2 regions of the Cytobacillus sp. FSL R7-0696 genome follow, and region 2 is predicted to be linked to the other one. Evidence: riboswitches for the same ligand, from Rfam matches in the RefSeq annotation. Region 2 holds a riboswitch; the other holds the start of a gene.
The links. A riboswitch is a leader RNA that binds a small molecule or an ion and turns the genes downstream of it on or off. The one in region 2 is predicted to bind lysine.
Positions count from the first base shown of each region.

Region 1: it holds a riboswitch for lysine, as region 2 does, so the genes downstream of both, MKX29_RS13625 (Na+/H+ antiporter NhaC family protein) here and MKX29_RS15715 (aspartate kinase) in region 2, are expected to answer to the same signal.

Region 1 covers NZ_JBBOWA010000001.1:2,615,850-2,624,159, forward strand. Annotated here, with positions in the region: gene MKX29_RS13595 (lysine N(6)-hydroxylase/L-ornithine N(5)-oxygenase family protein) at 1-340, opposite strand, end outside; gene MKX29_RS13600 (lmo0937 family membrane protein) at 501-647, shown strand; gene MKX29_RS13605 (ABC transporter substrate-binding protein) at 1,002-1,973, shown strand; gene MKX29_RS13610 (iron ABC transporter permease) at 1,978-3,963, shown strand; gene MKX29_RS13615 (DUF72 domain-containing protein) at 4,289-5,134, shown strand; gene MKX29_RS13620 (YunC family protein) at 5,196-5,498, shown strand; lysine riboswitch at 5,623-5,807, shown strand; gene MKX29_RS13625 (Na+/H+ antiporter NhaC family protein) at 5,980-7,551, shown strand; gene MKX29_RS13630 (ABC transporter substrate-binding protein) at 8,028-8,310, shown strand, end outside.
Region 2 covers NZ_JBBOWA010000001.1:3,023,821-3,032,130, forward strand. Annotated here, with positions in the region: gene MKX29_RS15680 (AMP-binding protein) at 1-183, shown strand, start outside; gene MKX29_RS15685 (TetR/AcrR family transcriptional regulator) at 418-1,002, shown strand; gene MKX29_RS15690 (enoyl-CoA hydratase) at 1,028-1,801, shown strand; gene MKX29_RS15695 (electron transfer flavoprotein subunit beta/FixA family protein) at 2,012-2,785, shown strand; gene MKX29_RS15700 (electron transfer flavoprotein subunit alpha/FixB family protein) at 2,825-3,802, shown strand; gene trxA (thioredoxin) at 4,033-4,350, shown strand; gene uvrC (excinuclease ABC subunit UvrC) at 4,493-6,265, shown strand; lysine riboswitch at 6,335-6,515, shown strand; gene MKX29_RS15715 (aspartate kinase) at 6,671-7,900, shown strand; gene MKX29_RS15720 (YslB family protein) at 7,998-8,310, opposite strand, start outside.

The DNA.
Region 1 (8,310 bases), 410 kb from region 2:
GTGATAATTGATGGGCTACCCAACTACAATAGTCACTATATTCTTTGCGCGGAATGTTGAATTGGTTGAAAAAGTAGAACGCATATAAACGCTCATGAGTATGTAAATAATTGATAAATGTATATGGACTGGTTGGGTCGGCAAATGTTACTAAATCAGCTAAAAAGGGTGTCTGTAAATCTGTGCCCTCTATAAGCATACCTGGATGCCAAACAAACTCCTCTTCTTGTTCAAAAAATAATCCATCTATCTCTTTGACTCGATCAGTTAAAGCTGCAAGACTTAAATTAAAAGGTCCTAAGCCAATGCCAATAAAATCATAAACGACAGGTGTGACCAATAGTATCCCTTCTTCCATTAATAGGTGAAATATCTATTCTGTATTTTCCCTTCCTCTCATATATTCTAAACATAGAGAAAATGTTCTGGAGGTTTAAGTGTTTTTTTTCTGGGGTATGTAAGAGTATCGAACAAATACACAACAGAAAGGACAATGTAAAATGCTCTGGACGATTATCGGTATTTTAATTATTTTATGGATTTTGGGATTTAGCTTTGATGTCGCAGGAGGACTTGTCCACCTATTATTAGTTATTGCACTCGTCGTTTTAGTATTCCAATTAATTACTGGAAGACGTAGACCTTAACGGGACATCTGAGGGTAAATAATATAAGAACGAACGCCCACCTTCATTAAGGTGGGCGTTTTCTTTGTGTCGTTTGATTGAAGAAATGTTCATTCAAGATATGATATGGATTATATACGATTTTATTAAAGATAAGAGCATTGAATTTGATTAAAGAATGAATAGAAGTGTGAGCAATAAAATAGTGTATTGCCAAACGCTATTTTTTACATTAAAATGAGAATGATTATCATTGTTGAAAGGTTAAAATCAAATTAAATTCTCAAATGATTAGCTTTTAATATTTCGGAATTTTCTTCACTTTGAATGAGATTGCTGTGATAATTAATTTTTTTGGAAATGGAGCTTTGATTAATGAAAAAATTATATTTTATTATGCTTTTATTTGTACTCGTTTTAGCTGGTTGTATGCAAAAGGAAGAAGAGAGTAATAGTGGAGAAGAGAATAATAATAGTAATCAAACGATTGTCATTGAAGATGCGTCAGGTGAACGCAGCTTTGAAGGAGTTCAGGAGAAAGTAGTTGCTCTTGAATGGAGCGTTGCTGAAGAGTTATTAGCTGTTGGTGTACAACCAGCTGCAGTAGCTGATGTAGAGGGTTTTAATAAGTGGGTAACAATTGATGCTAAATTAGATGAAAGTGTTGTGGATATTGGTTTAAGAACAGAACCAAATATTGAAGAAATAGCAAAGTTAGAGCCCGATGTGATTATTGGTATGGAATATCAAGAACAGTTTAAAGCGGACCTTGAAAAAATAGCTCCTGTAGTGATTTTTGATAGTTCTACAGAGGAAGCTCAAAAAGACTTATATGCTTACATGTTACATACATTAAAGCAGACAGGTAAGCTAGTAGGTAAAGAACAAGAGGCTGACGAGGCAGTTGCTCATTTAGAGGAAAAAATGGCAGAAGCGAAAGAGAATATATCTGCAGCTCAATTAAAGACAAATGAATTTGTTTTTACACAAGCTTATTCTGCGAATCAAGCCCCGACCTTTCGATTATTTACAGAAAACTCAACGGTGAGCCATACACTTGAAGGTATAGGATTGACGAATAAAATACAGGATCAAGATCCACAGCCGAGTGGTTTTATTACAACAAATGTAGAGGGTGTATCTAAGTACGAAGAAGCTATATTTCTTCATACTGTACAAAAAGATGATCCGTTATTTAGTAATTTAGAAGGAAACAAAGCTTGGAATTCTTTATACTTTGTAGAAAATGATTTGATGTACGATGTAGGCGCAGGTGTGTGGACGTTTGGTAGTGTTCTTTCAATGGAAACTTTAGTTGATCATGTTGAAGAGACATTAGTGAAGTAATGTTATGAGAGTTAAACCCTTTCTATTATTTGCGGCATGTGTGCTCTTGTTTATTATTCTTGGTCTCATTCACTTGAGCCAAGGACAAGCTTCAACAGGCTTACTCAGCTTTTGGATGGAAGTATGGGATAATGAGCAGGAACTGAATTTTCTCCTTTATAGTAGAATGCCGAGGTTTTTAATTGGTTGTTTAGTTGGAGCTGCACTGGCCGTAGCAGGGATGTTATTACAAACAATGACAAGAAATCCGCTCGCAAGTGCAAGTACACTAGGCATTCATGCAGGAGCATTTTTCTTTGTTGTTCTTTTTTCCATTTTCTTTCCTTCTATAAATGGTGCCTTTCCATTTTTCGTGACGATGCTTGGGGGAATCATAGCCGCTTTAATTGTTAGTTTTTTAGTAGGTAGAGCATTGGATCCTATTAGAATCGCATTAACTGGATTGATAGTAACAATGTTGTTTTCTTCATTTACTAGTGCCCTGCAGCTTTTATATGAAAATGAAGTGTCCGGGTTGTTTTTATGGGGAGCGGGAACATTGTTACAGCTTGATTGGAGTGGCGTTCAATTTGCTTTGCCATGGGTTCTCTTCACTCTTCTTTTTGCCTTTATAATAGGTCATCGTTTTGACGCTTTACTGTTGGGGGAAGATGTAGCTGTAGGATTAGGACAAAATGTGATGATAAGTAAATTAATAGGTTGGGGCATTGCAATTATATTAGCTGCTGTCTCTGTTACAGTAGTAGGCCCCATTGGCTTTGTTGGTATTATGGCTCCACATATTGTTCGTTTAATGGGCTTTAGAAAGCATCGATCCATGCTAATAGGAAATATAGTGGTCGGTGCAGGCTTACTCATATGTGCTGACATCTTTGTTCGTATGATTTCTAGTATGTCCGAATTACCTGTAGGAGCAATGACGGCCATTATAGGAGCACCCTGGTTAGTCTATTTAGCCTTAAAGGTAAGTAGGAAAACGAGAACTGCTGGAGGAGCATTAGAGGGGAAAGTGCGAATTAAGCATATTAAAAGATTTTATCTCCTCATATCTCTCGCCGTTCTTGGATTAGTAGGGTTTAGCCTGTCGTTTGGGGGAACAAGTTTCACTAGTCTTTTAGAATTGCCAAGAGAATTGATGTATAATACCTTCGTTTGGGATTTTCGCTTGCCTCGAGTGGTCGTCAGCTTCGGAATTGGTATGATGATGGCAGCTAGCGGTTTAATGATGCAGACTGTTTTACGTAACCCACTTGCTGACGCTTCTGTTTTAGGTGTGACTTCAGGTGCAAGTGTAGTGGCGATGTTGGTTCTCATTGTTTTTCCTCAAGCCCCCTTTGTCCTTATTCCAATTGGTGCATTAATTGGTGCACTTGTTACAATGGGAATTGTATTGTTTATTAGTGCGCGGAGCGGTTATCAACCGATGATTCTATTATTAATGGGTGTTGCTATATCTGCGGTAGGTTCTGCTATTATACAGATTTTATTAGTACGTGCGAACCTTCATGCATCACAAGCTTTAACATGGCTTGCTGGTAGCACCTATGGGACAAGCTGGAGTGACCTAGTAATTGTGATGATAACATCGTTACTACTCTTTCCGGTTATTCTCTATATGGCCAATACATTCGAGATCTTATCATTGAGTGATGAACTATCCATTGGTTTAGGTGTGAAAACTAGTAAAATGCGTATGTTTATGATTATACTAGCTGTTATGTTGTCAAGCATCAGTGTATCAGTGGTTGGAGCAATTGGATTTATCGGTTTACTAGCTCCACATATTGCTAGACAACTGGTCGGTCCGAAGCTACTACAATTACTGCCATTAACCATAGTAATTGGCGGGATTTTACTTATTTCAGCTGATTTTCTTGGAAGAGTCGTTTTAGCTCCTAAAGAAATACCTGCTGGAATAATTGTTTCTTTAATTGGTGCACCATACTTACTTTATTTATTGAAGAAAACGAACAAAATCAAAGCGAGTTAATCTGTTTAATAAAAAATAATCTGAACAATGGTTCGGGTTATTTTTTATTTCTTTTAAACTCATAGTAAGAAACGGATATCTGATTTATACCATCTCCAGTAAGGTACTTTTTCTATATGCTTTTCCTTATTACTGCGTAAGGGTTCCTTTTTTGATACCGATGAGCAATCACAAAATGAGTAAAGTGCTAATGGAATGTTCTAAGAATTTTCTTTTCTGTTTTTGACTGATTCTTTTTCACTTATTTCATTGTGTTTCTTGTTTATGGTTATATCCTTTAGGTAAAATAATCAGTATGAAGATTATTGGTAGATGAGGTGATGGAATGATTAGGATTGGTTTAACTGGATGGGGAGATCATGACAGCCTATATACGGAGCGTGTATCTAACCGAGATAAACTATTAGAATATGGCGCTCATTTTCCAACAGTTGAGGTAGACGCCTCCTTTTATGCCGTACAGCCAGAAAGGAACGGGGAAAAGTGGGTGAGGGAAACGCCTGCTTCATTTAAATTTGTTGTGAAAGCTTATCAGGGGATGACGGGGCATCAAAGGGGAGAGATTCCTTTTGAGTCCAAAGAAGAAATGTTTGCTGCTTTTAAAGCGTCGCTTGCCCCTTATATAAGAGAAAATAAGTTAGCGATGGTCCTATTTCAATTTCCACCGTGGTTTAATTGTAAAAAGGAAAACGTTCAATATTTACGCTGGTGTAAACAGCAAATGGGAGAAATACCATGTGCTGTTGAATTTCGTCATCAGTCTTGGTATCAAGCTGTGTTTATAGAAGGTACTTTAAATTTTATCAAGGAAGAGAAATGGATACATACCGTTTGTGATGAACCACAAGCAGGGGAGGGCTCTGTTCCAATTGTAATGCATACTTGCGGACATCCAATTGTACTTGTCCGCTTGCATGGTCGTAATGTTCATGGATGGCAAAATAAAAAACAACCAAATTGGCGTGAAGTTCGCTATCTATACCGTTATAATCACAAGGAATTATTGGAGTGGGCAGAGCGATTAAAGCAATTACAAAAAGAGGCGAAGGACGTCTATGTACTATTTAATAATAATTCTGGTGGTGACGCAGCGGATAATGCAAAGGAAATTCTAGAAATATTAGGAATTGAATATGAGGGATTAGCTCCAAAACAACTCGGTTTATTTTAACTAATGAGTACACCGAATCTCTACCTATAACATAAATTGTTAAAGGGAAGGGGGGACGGTCATGGTTGAATTAAAGCCTGTTATTTTGGATGGTCATACGTTTATGACTGTATCCGTTGAGCTGCCAAAAACTAATTTGTTAGTTGTATCAAATGATAATGGATATATCATGTGTGGTGCATTAGACGTTGCGTTATTAAATGAAAAATTAAAAGATCGCCATGTCATTGCTGGTAGAGCCGTAGGGGTAAAAACGATTCAACAACTAATAGATGCACCACTTGAATCAGTCACTTTTGCTGCAGAGGAATTAGGAATTAAAAAAGGGATGATCGGAAGAGAAGCGCTATTAAGAATGGTATAGGTTATAGTATCCTACTATATCTTAAAAATAATAAATTTAAGTATATTTTAGGTTTTGATAGAGTTTTGCATAAATAATTATATTTTGATATAATGTATAACAATTGAATAATGCCTTATCAATCCGATGGGGTAGAGGCGCAAATCATCATTAGTAATCAATGTGAGGATGACAACAGTGAACTTTGATAAAAGGGAGATTTGCCGAAGCAAATAGGTACGTCAATATTTATTTGTTGGGGTTGCTCTAAATAGGAGTAACACTGTCATTATGGAGGTATATTAACCATAATGGGGAGCTACAGTCGTGATGGAGAATAACGTTACTTCTTGAAGGGTAATGATAGAATCTCTATCGTTACTCTTTTTTTATTATCAATTAAGGATCAAAGAAAAGTGGAGGATACCTTTCTCTGATCGTTAATTGATATGAGACGCATTCGTTCATGTCTATAGCTCCTATACTAATAGGAGGTCTTTTTATGACAGGTACATTTATTTCTGTGCTGCCACCTTTGGTAGCGATGCTTTTGGTTATACTAACAAAAAGGGTGATTCTCTCCCTTGGTTTAGGGGCGTTAACAGCAGCTATCTTAATTGGAGGATATCAACCGCTAGATACGCTACAAATATTTTTCTCGTCGTTTATAGCACTTTTCATAACAGATGAAGGGTTAAATACTTGGAATATATTCATTCTATTATTCTTACTTATTCTTGGTAGCATTACTGCATTTATTTCACTATCGGGTGGTAGTCGTGCCTTTGGTGAATGGGCAATGAAGCGTGTGAAAACGAGAGTGGGTGCACAGTTATTAACCGTAGTTTTAGGTATGATTTTGTTTATAGATGATTATTTTAATGCGTTAACAGTTGGACAGGTATCTCGACCTGTTACTGATCGACAAAAAGTATCACGTGTAAAGCTTGCTTATTTAATTGATTCAACATCCGCACCTTTATGTGTTATATCGCCTATATCAAGTTGGGGAGCATCAATTATCGCCTTAATTGGCTCGATTTTAGTGTCTCATAAAATAACTGATTATAGTGCTTTCTCTGCTTTCATGCAAATCATTCCGTTAAATTTTTATGTATGGGCGGCAATCATAATGGTGTTTATCATTGTTGTTGGGCAAATTGATTTTGGTCCAATGAAGAAACATGAGAAACAAGCTATTGAACAAGGAATTCTATTTGATAAGAAGAAACAGTTGAAAGACGAGGTTCAAGAAGAATTACCTATTAGTACGAAAGGGACTGTTGGTCATCTTGTTTGGCCAATCATTGTTTTATTTATTGGAACAGTGAGTATGATGGCTTGGACAGGCATGAATGGGGCAGAGGGGAATGTGTCGTTAGTATCCTTATTAGAAAACACAGATGTGGCCTTATCATTAATTGTCGGAGGATTATTGAGTTTAGCTGTTGCTTACGTACAATTTGCTCAAGTATTAAAGAAAGATGATAAACTAACGAGTAATTTTTATTTGAAAGCTACATGGGTTGGGATGAAATCTATGTTTGGATCAGTATTGATCTTAATCTTTGCTTGGTTACTCGGAGATTTGATTAGTCAAATAGGTACAGGGGAATACTTGGCTAGCGTTATTAATCAATCGAATCTGAGTCATGATTTTATCCCTGTTATCCTATTTATTATTGCGGCACTTATGGCATTTAGTACAGGGACATCTTGGGGATCATTTGGCATTCTCCTTCCAATAGCTGGTGATATTGCTGTAGCTACAGATATATCCCTGCTGATTCCTGCAATGGCAGCTGTACTTGGAGGGGCAGTATTCGGAGATCATGCTTCACCGATTTCTGATACTTCTATTTTATCCGCCACAGGTGCAGGAAGTAATTTGATTGATCATGTCATTACACAATTTCCTTATGCCTTTACAGCAGCTGTTGCTGCGGCCATCTCTTATATCATTTTGGGTGTAAGTGGAAGTGTAATCATTGCATTAGCTGCTTTGATTGTTATGATGGCAGGGATTTTACTTGTTGTTAAAATGTTCGGTACAAAAACCGAGAAGACGATATAATAGTTCTTTTGAACATATAGGAAGGAGGAATGAACTCGTCGGTTCATTCCTCTTTTTCTATCTTACAAGTCTAAAATTACTACATAAGCAAAGTTATTTTACTTTATATAAAAGTAGCTAGTTATTTTCAATTGCTATTATTAACAATTGAATGAACTACATTATATCTATCTACTATTAATTATTTTATGAATATAATGATAGAGTTTTACAAACAAAACATATGAAAAAGAAACCCTTTAACGCTCTAAACTATTAATAAAATTCTAAATATTAGTATTATTCACAAAGATTGTTTTGACAGATGAATAAAATGATACTATACTATTTTTAGATTTATAGCAATTATCAGAAAAATATTACATTTTGGTTATTTTAGTCTACTTTTTTGTGTGGTATCTTTTCTTGTGGGGTTTATATGGGGGATTTGAACCATGCTCTTAGTTGTTGGAATAATCAAAAAGAGGGGGATCATTATGTTTTTTAAAAAGAGAATGACGGCTGTTCTTTTAGCTTCTACTATAGGAGCTGCAGGTTTCCTTGCTGGCTGTGGTAGTGATAGTGCAGGTGGTGGTGAGTCTGGTGATACTGTCAAGATAGGTGCCAACCTAGAACTTTCTGGTGCAGTTGCCTCATATGGTGAAGGAATTGCTGAAGGAATCGAATTGGCTGTGGATGAAATTAATAAAGATGGTGGAATCGACGGTAAAGAGATAGAAATTGTAAAAGTCGATAATAAATCGGATGCAGCAGAAGCAA
Region 2 (8,310 bases):
CATATTACAGAAGATGAATTAAATGAGTTTGCTAGAAAACACTTAGCTGCTTATAAGGTACCGAGAATTTATGAATTTCGTGAGGAACTACCTAAAACAGCAGTAGGAAAAATACTGAGAAGAACTTTAATTGAGGAAGATAAAAAGAAATTTGCTGAAGAGCAAAATGAGGCGATAAAATAATCGGGCCATGTGGCTCATTCTTTTTGAAACCTAGAGCTTGTCCAATTTAAAAACATAATAATTATGCAAAGTTTCTTGACAGAACAATCATTAGATAATAATATAATTTTATGAATGACTATTCATTCATTTTTATCATTCGGAATGGTTGTTCTGTTGATTAGGTGGAAACGAGTATCTCCATTCCGGTATACTCTTTGTTAGGAGCAAGAGTAATATAGGGGGAGAATGATTTTGAAGAAGAACAAACCAAAATACAGACAGATTATTGATGCGGCAGTGATAGTCATTGCTGAGAATGGCTACCATCAATCACAAGTTTCAAAGATTGCCAAACAGGCAGGCGTGGCTGATGGGACGATTTATTTATATTTTAAGAACAAAGAAGATATCTTAATTTCCCTCTTTGAAAACAAAATGGGTCACTTTGTTGAAATGATTGAGGAGAAAATAGCAGGAAAAGTAAGAGCAGCAGAGAAGTTATTAATGATGGTCGAAACCCACTTTCATATTTTATCTCAAGACAAACATTTAGCTATCGTGACACAATTAGAACTAAGGCAATCGAATATCGATTTACGGCAAAAAATTAATGCCATCTTAAAAGGTTATTTAGGCTTAATCGATTCAATCTTACTCGAAGGAAAAAAAACGGGTGAGTTTGCTAGTAATCTCGATGTCCGATTAGCTAGACAGATGATCTTTGGGACAATGGATGAAACTGCCACAACATGGGTGATGAATGATCAAAAATATGATTTAACTGCGTTAGCGCCCGAAGTTCATCGCCTTTTAATCAGTGGGTGCAAAAGCCAGTAATTAAAAATAATGGAGGTAAGCAAAAGTGGAATACTTAAATTGGAAGATTGATAATGAAGTTGCAACAATTACCATTAATCGCCCTCCTGCCAATGCACTATCATCTGGGTTGATTGAGGAATTAGGTGAAGTACTGGATCAGATTGAGCCAAACCAAGATATTAGGGTGATCCTCATTCATGGAGAAGGCCGCTTCTTCTCTGCTGGAGCAGATATTAAGGAGTTTACTTCTATCGAAAGTGGTGAAGGTTTCTCACATCTAGCAGAAAATGGACAAGCGCTCTTTGAGAGAATAGAAACCTTCAAGAAGCCTATTATTGCAGCCATTCATGGTGCAGCTTTAGGTGGAGGTCTGGAACTTGCAATGAGTTGTCATATTCGCTTAGTTGCTGAGAATACAAAAATGGGACTACCAGAATTGCAGCTTGGATTAATTCCTGGATTTGCTGGTACACAACGATTACCTCGTTTTGTTGGAATGGCAAAAGCAGCTGAAATGATTTTAACGAGTGATCCAATTACAGGGCTAGAAGCTGTACAACTCGGTTTAGCCAATCATGCTTACCCTGAAGAAAAGCTGTTAGAAAATGCCTATTCAATGGCACAAAAAATCGCCAAAAAGAGCCCAGTATCTGTCGGTGCAACATTAGAATTACTGAATTATAGTAAATCCAACCGTTATTATGATGGGGTGAAAAAGGAAGCAGAACTTTTTGGTCAAGTTTTCGTAAGTGAGGATGCAAAGGAAGGTATTTCTGCTTTTGTTGAAAAGCGAAATCCAGTTTTCTCAGGAAAATAATTTTTTAAATATAAACGTTTTCATTACCAATTTTGTTCATAATCTATTATAATAGATTTAATAATTTAAATTGTTAAATAATAATCGATTTGAAAAGTATTTTGGGAATAGGTTATTGTAAGACTGAGCATACGCTCAGTCAACAATTTAGTTTTATTTGTCAAAATCTTATGAAGCAATGGAATGTTTGTAAAATTAGGAGGCGAAACCATGAACATCTATGTACTAATGAAAAGAACATTTGATACAGAAGAAAAGATCACGATTTCAGGCGGTAAAATTAATGAAGATGGAGCAGAATTCATCATCAACCCTTACGATGAATATGCAATCGAGGAAGCAATCCAAGTTCGTGATGAACATGGTGGTGAAGTAACGGTTGTTTCGGTAGGGACAGAAGAAGCTGAGAAGCAACTTCGTACAGCATTAGCGATGGGTGCTGATAAAGCAGTACTGATTAATACAGAAGATGACGTTGAAGAAGGAGATCAGTTTACGACTTCTAAAATTTTAGCTGAATTCCTTAAAGATAAAGAGGTTGATTTGATTATTGGTGGGAATGTAGCCATCGATGGTGGATCAGGTCAAGTTGGCCCACGCGTAGCGGAGCTATTAGCTATTCCTTATATCACAACCATCACTAAGTTAGATATTGAAGGTACAACAGCTACAGTTGTTCGTGATGTAGAAGGTGATTCTGAAGTAATCGAGACTTCTCTACCATTACTTGTCACTGCACAACAAGGTTTAAATGAACCGCGCTACCCTTCTTTACCAGGGATTATGAAAGCAAAGAAAAAACCTTTAGACGAAATTGAATTAGACGATCTTGATTTAGACGAAGATGATGTAGAAGCGAAAACAAAGACAATCGAAATCTCCCTACCACCGAAAAAAGAAGCTGGAAAAGTGCTTGAAGGTGAATTAGAGGGTCAAGTAAAAGAATTAGTCAGTCTACTTCATAACGAAGCAAAAGTTGTCTAATAGTGAGCATAAAAGAATAAAAACGTTGGGGGTATAATAATGGCTAGAAAAGTTTTAGTATTAGGTGAAGTAAGAGAAGGTTCATTGCGAAATGTTTCTTTTGAAGCAGTTGCTGCAGCAAAAACATCTGCTGAAGGTGGAGAAGTTGTAGGTGTTTTGTTTGGTGATTCTGTAAGCGCTTTAGGAGCTGAATTCATTCAGTATGGAGCTGACCGAGTGGTAACAGTTGAGGATGAACTGTTAAAACAATATACATCTGACGGTTATTCCCAAGCCTTACTTGCCGTTATTGATCAAGAAGATCCTGAAGGAATTATTTTCGGACATACTGCCCAAGGTAAAGATCTTGCACCGAAGATTGCGGCAAAGTTAGAATCCGGTCTTATCTCTGATGTAACAGATCTAGAAGTTGAGGGTGGTAACTTAGTCTTTACTCGTCCGATATACTCAGGAAAAGCATTTGAAAAGAAAATTGTAACAGATGGACTTCTTTTCGCTACTATTCGTCCTAATAACATTGCACCACTTGAAAAAGATGAAAGTAGAAATGGAGATGTTTCATCTTTATCTGTAGAAATTAAAAACTTGCGTCAAGTCATCAAGGAAGTTGTACGAAAAGCAACAGAAGGTGTAGACCTTTCTGAAGCAAAAGTTATTGTTGCTGGTGGACGCGGTGTGAAAAGTGAAGAAGGTTTTGAGCCGTTAAAAGAATTGGCAGATGTCCTTGGTGGTGCTGTCGGAGCTTCACGTGGCGCATGCGATGCAGACTACTGTGATTACTCACTTCAAATCGGTCAAACAGGTAAAGTAGTTACACCGGACCTTTATATCGCTTGCGGTATATCTGGTGCGATTCAACATTTAGCTGGGATGTCCAATTCAAAGATTATTGTTGCCATCAACAAAGATCCTGAAGCGAATATCTTTAAAGTAGCGGATTATGGTATTGTGGGCGACTTATTCGAAGTCCTTCCATTACTAACGAAAGAGTTTAAAGAATTACTTGTAAATGCATAATTTTCGTTTATATCTGATATGAGCGGGTAGACTTATACTATCCGCTTCTTTACTATGTTGGCAAAAAGATTAATGTTGAATAAAATAGACATTGAATCCTTTTTAAAGGTTCAGTATGATACAATAAAAAAATGGGTAATCTATACGAGCAAAATAATAGCATCCATTATTAATCGATGATATACTTTCGATAAGATTTTTTAGTTATTTATTAGGAGGATATAAATATTATGGCTATCACACATGCAACAGATCAAAACTTTACTGCTGAAACTGGTTCAGGTCTTGTACTTGCAGACTTCTGGGCACCATGGTGCGGACCTTGTAAAATGATTGGACCAGTTCTTGAGGAAATTGATGGAGAAATGGGAGATAAAGTAAAAATCGTTAAACTTGATGTTGACGATAACCAAGAAACTGCTGGTAAATTTGGTGTTATGAGCATCCCGACTCTCATCGTATTTAAAGATGGTGCTGAAGTAGATAAAGTGGTTGGTTTCCAACCGAAAGAAGCACTAGTTGAATTGCTTCAAAAACATGGTGCATAAGAAGTACCATAAAAACAAACCCCGGCTTCTACTTTTAGAAGATCGGGGTTTTTTTACAGTACAAGTATGGCAAAATCAGTAAGAAGGGTATGGTTTCCTCCTGCAATGATATTCTTTTTAGGTATGGATGTGACAGCTAATTATGAATGATAATATAAAAAATAAATTACCTTTATTACCTGCTCAACCTGGTTGTTATTTAATGAAAGATCGCCAAGGGACAATTATTTATGTCGGTAAGGCGAAAGTGCTTCGTAATCGGGTTAAGTCCTATTTTACCGGTTCGCATGATGGAAAGACATTAAGGCTGGTAAATGAAATTGAAGATTTTGAATACATCGTGACCTCTTCCGATATGGAAGCATTATTATTAGAGTTAAATTTAATTAAAAAGCATGACCCCAAATATAATGTCATGTTAAAGGATGATAAGAGTTATCCTTTTATTAAATTAACAAATGAAAGACATCCGAGATTAATTACCACGAGAAAAGTAAAAAAAGACAAAGGTAAATATTTTGGTCCATATCCAAATGTGCAGGCGGCCAATGAAACAAAGAGATTATTAGATCGCCTTTATCCTTTAAGAAAATGTAACACCTTACCAGATAGAGTTTGTCTCTACTACCATATCGGACAATGTCTAGCTCCTTGTGTAAATGAAGTAAAATCTGACACATACAAACAAATGACAGATGAGATTACTCGCTTCTTAAATGGTGGTTATAAAGAGATCAAAAAAGAACTCTCAACGAAAATGGAAGAAGCGTCCGCAGCGCTAGAGTTTGAGAAAGCAAAAGATTTCAGAGATAAAATTATCCATATAGAAACGACGATGGAAAAACAAAAGATTACGATGACGGATTTTACAGACCGAGATGTGTTTGCTTATGCGGTTGATAAGGGTTGGATGTGTGTACAAGTATTCTTTATTAGGCAAGGGAAACTCATTGAAAGAGATGTGTCTATGTTTCCAATCTATAATGAGCCTGAAGAAGAGATGCTCACCTATCTCGGCCGTTTTTATGAACAAGCTAACCATTTTAAACCAAAGGAAATCTACTTGCCAGACTCTGTTGATGTGACGATGGCTGAGCAGCTTTTGGATGTGAAAATATTTATTCCTCAAAGAGGGAGAAAAAAAGAACTAGTGAAACTTGCCTATAAAAATGCAAAGATTGCTTTAAAAGAAAAATTCTCGCTTATTGAACGTGATGAGAAAAGAACGGTGAATGCAATAGAAAGCTTAGGTGAGGAGCTAGGAATTTACACACCCTATCGCATTGAAGCTTTTGATAACTCCAATATCCAGGGTACCGATGCTGTCTCAGCAATGATTGTCTTTATCGATGGTAAGCCTGCAAAAAGGGAGTATCGGAAATATAAGATTAAGTCAGTTAAAGGACCAGATGATTATGAATCTATGAGGGAAGTGACGAGACGGAGATATAGCCGGGTTTTAAAAGAAGGGCTCCCCCTACCTGATTTAATTATCATTGATGGTGGAAAAGGACATGTTGAAGTCGTTCGAGATGTGCTTGAGAATGAACTCGGTTTAGATATTCCACTAGCAGGATTAGTCAAAGATGATAAGCATAAAACATCTCAACTTCTTTATGGAAATCCATTAATGATCATTCCCCTCGCTCGAAATAGCCAGGAATTTTATTTATTACAACGTATTCAAGATGAAGTGCATCGATTTGCGATTACATTTCATAGACAAGTTCGTGGAAAGAGTGCATTTCAGTCACTTCTTGATGAAATTGATGGTATTGGGGAAAAAAGAAAAAAGCAGTTATTAAAAGATTTTGGTTCTGTAAAAAAAATGAAATCAGCTAGTGTAGAAGACCTTAGGGAATCTGGCTTACCATTAAAAGTTGCACAAGAACTTTATGAAAAGTTACATGAATAGACATTGTCTGAAAAAAACAAATATGGTATAGTGTTTTTAACTTTATATCAAATCACTTTTTAACTTGAAAGTGAAGGTAGAGGTGCGAGTTTCATTAGTAAAAGTTCCTTAGAAGATTGAGCTTCGTTTGAAGGACTTTGAAAGGGAATATTCGCCGAAGTGAAGAAAGACTCAATATTTTCTTCGCTGGTTCTGCATTGAATAAGTGCAGGATTGTCAAGACTATCTGTCTTGGAGGGCTATCTCACTGTGTGTGCGTAGATTGTTCATACGTTTGACTACACAGCAATGGGATGGGTTTCATCTCATTGCTTTTTTTTATGCCGAATATGGGTAGAAATGTGTTGGTTGTACATACAGGCGGCAGGGAATAAAAAACGAATGACTTGAAAGTAGGGGAGAAAAGTGGGCTTAATTGTACAGAAATTTGGTGGAACCTCCGTAGGCTCGGTTGATCATATTCAAAATGTAGCTAACCGTGTCATTGAAGAAAAAAATAATGGTAATGATATCGTTGTCGTTGTGTCGGCTATGGGCAAAACGACTGATCAATTAGTTGGTATGGCAAAAGAATTATCACCTGCTCCAAGTAAGAGAGAAATGGATATGTTGTTATCTACAGGTGAGCAAGTTACAATCTCCTTATTAACAATTGCATTAAATTCCAAAGGTTATGAGGCAACTTCCTATACAGGCTGGCAAGCAGGGATTAAAACGGAATCAGTACATGGTGACGCAAGAATCACTGATATTGACACAAAGCCTGTTTCACAAGAGTTAAAGAAAGGGAGAATTGTTATCGTAGCGGGTTTTCAAGGTTTAAGTGAGACTGGCCAAATAACGACATTAGGTCGGGGTGGCTCTGATACAACAGCCGTGGCTCTTGCAGCAGTATTAAAAGCGGACAAATGTGATATATACACTGATGTAACAGGTGTATTCACAACTGATCCACGCTATATAAAAAATGCAAGAAAGCTTCCATCAATCTCTTACGATGAAATGCTTGAATTAGCTAATCTTGGTGCAGGCGTTCTACACCCAAGAGCAGTTGAGTTTGCAAAAAATTACAATGTAAAGCTTGAAGTACGTTCCAGTATGGAACGAGAAGAAGGAACAATTATTGAGGAGGTTGCGGAAATGGAAGAGAACTTAGTTGTTAGAGGGGTTGCTTTTGAAGATGATATTACAAGGGTATCTGTACTAGGGATTAAAGACCCTTTAATAAGCCTTTCATCCATCTTTTCACTCTTGGCGAAAGAACATATAAATGTTGATATTATTATACAAAGTATTACAGATGATAAATCATCAGGCTTATCTTTCTCTATTAAAAACCAAGATCTTACAGAGACTGTGAAAATACTAGAAAAAAATCGAGAAGCCTTAAGTTATGATCAGATTGAATGGGAATCACAATTGGCGAAAATTTCGATTGTCGGTTCAGGAATGATTTCAAACCCAGGAGTAGCAGCTGAGATGTTTAATGTATTAGCTGCTAATAACATCGTTGTAAAGATGGTCAGTACATCTGAAATAAAGGTCTCGGCTGTGATTGACCAAGCGCATATGTTAAATGCTGCTCAAGCTTTACATCAAACGTTTAATTTAGTTGGGGATTTAATAAAAAATTAAATGAGCTAGCAGTAGTATAAGATAGGAAAATCCAAACACCATTTAAACGCCTTAAAAAGAATGATGTTTGGATTTTTTTTACTGTTGGGTATATTTATTAGGTGTGGATATTGTCCTTTTTATCCCATTTGACTGTGAAGAGGACCTTTCCACCTTTTTTACGTGGGTGCTCGAATGTTTCGCAAATCACTTCTTTTTTCTGTTCGATTTGTTGAGCAATAAAACCAGCTTCTAATTGGAATGTTGCGTGAGCATTTTCTTTACAGCGCTTTTGAATGACTTCACTTGTTAACTCGTATTCGATTTCTTTTTTGTTTTCGAGGTTTTTCGTTAATTTTCCCCAACCAGCCTCGACAAAGAAACTGAATAAGTCTTCTTCTGTTTGTAGAGGATATTTACGCGCTAGTCTC